Regions from separate parts of the Siminovitchia sediminis genome, predicted to be linked through region 2. Evidence: riboswitches for the same ligand, from Rfam matches in the RefSeq annotation. Region 2 holds a riboswitch; the other holds the start of a gene.

The links. Region 2 has a riboswitch for S-adenosylmethionine ahead of metK (methionine adenosyltransferase). Riboswitches for the same ligand answer to the same signal wherever they lie in the genome.
Region 1: linked by a shared signal. The riboswitch ahead of ACFSCZ_RS19290 (carboxymuconolactone decarboxylase family protein) and the one ahead of metK (methionine adenosyltransferase) in region 2 are both predicted to bind S-adenosylmethionine.

What each region holds. Positions count from the first base shown of each region.
Region 1 covers NZ_JBHUEO010000121.1:31,826-34,031, reverse strand. Annotated here, with positions in the region: gene ssuE (NADPH-dependent FMN reductase) at 1-466, opposite strand, end outside; gene ACFSCZ_RS19290 (carboxymuconolactone decarboxylase family protein) at 633-1,298, opposite strand; SAM riboswitch class I at 1,458-1,567, opposite strand; gene ACFSCZ_RS19285 (DUF3784 domain-containing protein) at 1,979-2,206, shown strand, end outside.
Region 2 covers NZ_JBHUEO010000019.1:42,338-44,543, reverse strand. Annotated here, with positions in the region: gene metK (methionine adenosyltransferase) at 1-1,107, opposite strand, end outside; SAM riboswitch class I at 1,430-1,551, opposite strand; gene pckA (phosphoenolpyruvate carboxykinase (ATP)) at 1,813-2,206, shown strand, end outside.

The sequences.
Region 1 (2,206 bases), on a different contig from region 2:
CCTCATCCATAATGGGAATTTGTGCATCCCTGTCAATTTGACTATCCAGAAAATAGACACCTTTTAAACTTTCTCCTTTTAATGTCGCAATTAAAGGCTTCAATGTATACTCAATGGCTAACAGATGCGCAGGGGTTCCTCCCGTCATTACAGGAAGGACAGGCGTGTTCTCCAGCACGTCTTGCGGAAGAAGGTCAAGCAGTGCTTTTAATACTCCCGAATATGCTGCCTTATATACAGGAGATCCGATGATGACTCCCCGGGCATTTTCAATGAGTGATGAGATCCTTTGAATGGCTGGACTGTCAAACTTTGCTTCGAACAAGTCTGTTGGCGGAACATCCCTGACAGAAAGGTGAGTAACTGTGAATTGTTTTTGTTCAAGTAAACTCCCTAAGTACTTCAATATTTTTTCTGATCGGGAATGTTCAGATGGACTCCCGGATAATATAACAATTTCACTCATGATTCTACCCCCTCCTTCTCTTCATATTTATCAATCGCTTGTCCTGATAACAAGGAAACTTCATAACTTACATATGAGATATTTAGCCTGTGCTTCCTCCTCAGCATATCCGACTATGGAAACAATGGTAAATATCGTATGGATTCAAAACTTTGCGCAAATCCCATTACTTCATATAAGCTTGTAAGGCATTCACACCATGTGCGAAGGCAGAACCGGCTTTTAAAGCTACAGCAACAAAAATAGCCTCTGTCACTTCTTCAAGTGTTGCGCCCGCTTTTTTCGCTCCATTGACATGTATATCAATGCAATATGGACATCCTGTCACATGCGCAACGGCTACAGCAATTATTTCTTTCTCTTTTACGGTCAATTCTCCAGCCTTCAATGCCTGTTGATCAAAGTCGATGAATGCTGAGAAGTTTTCTCCGCTTAAACGGGCAAATTCTTTGATTCGGTTAAAATAAGAGGCCTTATATAGCTCCTCATCCCCTTCTCCATCAAATGCATTCAATGCATTCACACCATGTGCGAAGGCGGAACCAGCCTTTAAGGCGGTGGCGACAAATATGGCTTCTGCCACTTCTTCTTTATTGGCCCCCGCTTTTTTAACATCATTTACATGAATTTCAATGCAGTACGGACACCCGGTAACATGGGCCACTGCAACAGCGATCAATTCTTTTATTTTTACTGATAGCTTTCCTTCGGCCAGTGCCTTGTTGTTAAAATCCATAAAAGAGGAAAAAGCTTCGGGAGCATAGTCCTTTAACTCACCTAATCTGTGAATATTTGATTTTCTATATAGACCTTCTTCAGTTATTTTTGTCATTTGTGATTCCTCCAATTTTTATAAAATTCCTACTAACACGAGAAATTAACTTGGTTTAACGGCTTTAGGATGAATGGGTACTTCCTCTGGCTGCTCTTAATGATGGTAATAAATAAACCCCCTTCCAAGAAAGGAAGAGGGTTTATATATTCACGCTCTTCCTCATCTTTCAAGCCGGATGGCTTGCTGGAATTGGCACCTTATTACTATTTAGTAATGGTTGCCGCAGGATCGTCGGACCAGATTCCTCCCCTGACTCTCGATAAGGAAATACATATTGAAGTTTTATTGAATATCTTTACCATAACTTGAGCGGTGTGTTCTGTCAAGTATGTTCTTTTTCAATGAAAAAACATCTTCTTTTTATATACGCTTTGTATGCTGCCGCGATATGGCTCTCTGGGTTCCGATGAGGAGTTCTTCGAAGTACTCAGGAAAACATTCCAGCCGACTCACCCGCCTGATTTAAATTGAACTTTACCGGATTACCTTGGAATCACTCGATGAAAGGTTGAAGGCATTCTTAGAGTCGTAAAGTGTGATTACTCGGACTTCAGCTTTTTTCTCCCATGACCCCATTATTTTATAATTTCTCCATCCAACCGGGACGTCTGCTGTTTTAATTTTACGTTATAATCAAAGCAGTACATTCAAAGAAGGTATGTTTATGACCGAGGGCAATGGTTCATTTTATTATTATCATCCCTTTTCTGATTTTCGCAATCGTGTTGTCAAAAGGAAAAGGAGCCTTTTTGATTGCCGGATATAATACGAAGTCAGAAGAGGAAAAAGCCAAATATGATGAAGTGGCCCTGTGTAAATTCATGGGAAAAGTATCGTATGGTATTTGTTTTTCCATATTTTTAGGGGCACTAAGCGGCATGTTTGGCCTCCAAATTCTATTGATC
Region 2 (2,206 bases):
TGTCTGTTTGTACAGCGGCTTGCGCAGATCGAGCATGAGAATGATTCCGGCAGGACGCAGATCAAAGTTTTCTCTGATCGCTTTAACCAGTACCTCCTCTGAGACCTTTCCTGTGCCGAACGTATCAACAGAAATGGATACAGGCTGCGCGACGCCGATGGCATAAGCCAGCTGCACCTCACACTTATCAGCGAGACCAGCGGCTACAATATTTTTAGCCACATACCTTGCTGCATATGCAGCCGAGCGGTCTACCTTTGTCGGGTCTTTTCCAGAAAAAGCTCCTCCCCCATGCCGCGCATAACCGCCGTATGTGTCTACGATAATTTTTCTTCCTGTCAAGCCGGCGTCACTTTTTGGACCGCCGATGACAAATCGTCCAGATGGATTAATAAAGTATTTAGTTTGATCATCCAAAAGCTCTTTGGGAACTACAGGTTTGATCACATGTTCTTTAATATCTCTCTGGATCTGTTCCAGGTCTATTTCAGGATGATGCTGTGTAGAAAGCACGATCGTGTCAATCCTTATCGGCTGTTGGTTTTCATCATATTCGACTGTAACCTGTGTTTTTCCATCGGGACGCAAATAAGGAAGAATAGACTCTTTGCGGACTTGAGCAAGCCTTCTGGACAGATTATGGGAAAGAGAGATGGGAAGCGGCATGAGCTCTTCGGTCTCATTACAAGCAAAACCAAACATAAGACCTTGGTCTCCTGCACCAATCGCCTCAATTTCTTTATCGCTCATGGATCCCTCCCTTGCTTCCAGCGCTATATCAACGCCTGCAGCAATATCCGGTGACTGCTCGTCAATCGAAGTGATGACTGCACAGGTTTCCGCATCAAAACCATATTTTGCCCGAGTGTAGCCAATATCTTTAATGGTTTCTCTGACAATTTTGGGAATATCAACGTAAGTCGTGGTCGTGATCTCTCCGGCTACAAGAACGAGTCCTGTTGTAACGGAAGTTTCACAGGCAACACGTGCATTAGGATCTTCAGCAAGTATGGCATCCAATATCGCGTCAGATATTTGGTCGCAAATTTTATCTGGATGTCCTTCTGTAACAGACTCTGATGTAAATAAATGCCGATTTTGGGACATCAAAGCTCCTCCTTTAATATGTTATGTTCAGTATAGATCCACAACGGTACTCTGTCCTTGATAGAAGCACATCCTGATAAAATGGTTACGATTAATAAGAAAAGCGCTAGGCGCACGCTCAACGGCCAAAAGCACAGAGCGTTCCCATGAGGCAGCTATACAGCCACAGGGGGAAAACAGTTTGTGATCTCTCTTGCCGATGGCGCCTGAAGCTAGATCGAACCTTTTCCCCGAATTTTTATTTTGTCTTATCCTTTAATGAAAAAACCTTTCCTTGACCTAAAACGAGGAAAGGTTAAGTTGATGTGTTCCGAGCCTTTCACTCTTATCGCCCAAGGCCGTCAGCCTTGCAACAGGTAAGCACCTTTCTGTCTGCATTTTTAAGCGGACAGCAGGTTGCCGGGCTTCAAAGGACCTGTTTCCTCCACCATCTCAGAATAAGAGTATCCGTTCAACTCAAAATCATAACTCAAATAATAAATCAATGTCAACCGGGTACGTTAATAATAGTAAGAAGCTGTAATGGTATGTGAACCGCTTACCCTTAAATCCAACATGGCAATATATCCATATAATGTTCCCTGGAAATCTGTTTATACAAGTTCAAGAAATATTCAAAAATAGTATAGACTATTCAATTAAATGTGTTATACTAATTCTCAAGTGTACAATTTGCAAATTTTAATACAAAGGAAGGGTAAACATATGAGTTCAGTAGGCATCAAAAGCGAATTAAAGCAATTATTGAATGGACAGAACGTTCATATACAGCTTTCAGTTCCACAACTTGTTGAAAAGGTTTTGAACCGCGAAGAGGGAGTCTTGACAACTTCTGGTGCCGTTCGTGCCGCAACGGGAAAATATACAGGCCGCTCCCCCAAAGATAAATTTATTGTGGATGAACCTTCTGTCACAAATAAAATCGATTGGGGTTCAGTCAACCAGCCGATTTCGTCTGAAATATTTGAAAAACTGTATTCAAAAGTGATTTCCTATTTAGAGGAAAAAGAAGAAATTTTCGTTTTCAAAGGCTTTGCAGGTGCGGATGAAAAGTATCGCCTGCCGATTCAGGTAATCAACGAGTATGCCTGGCACAATT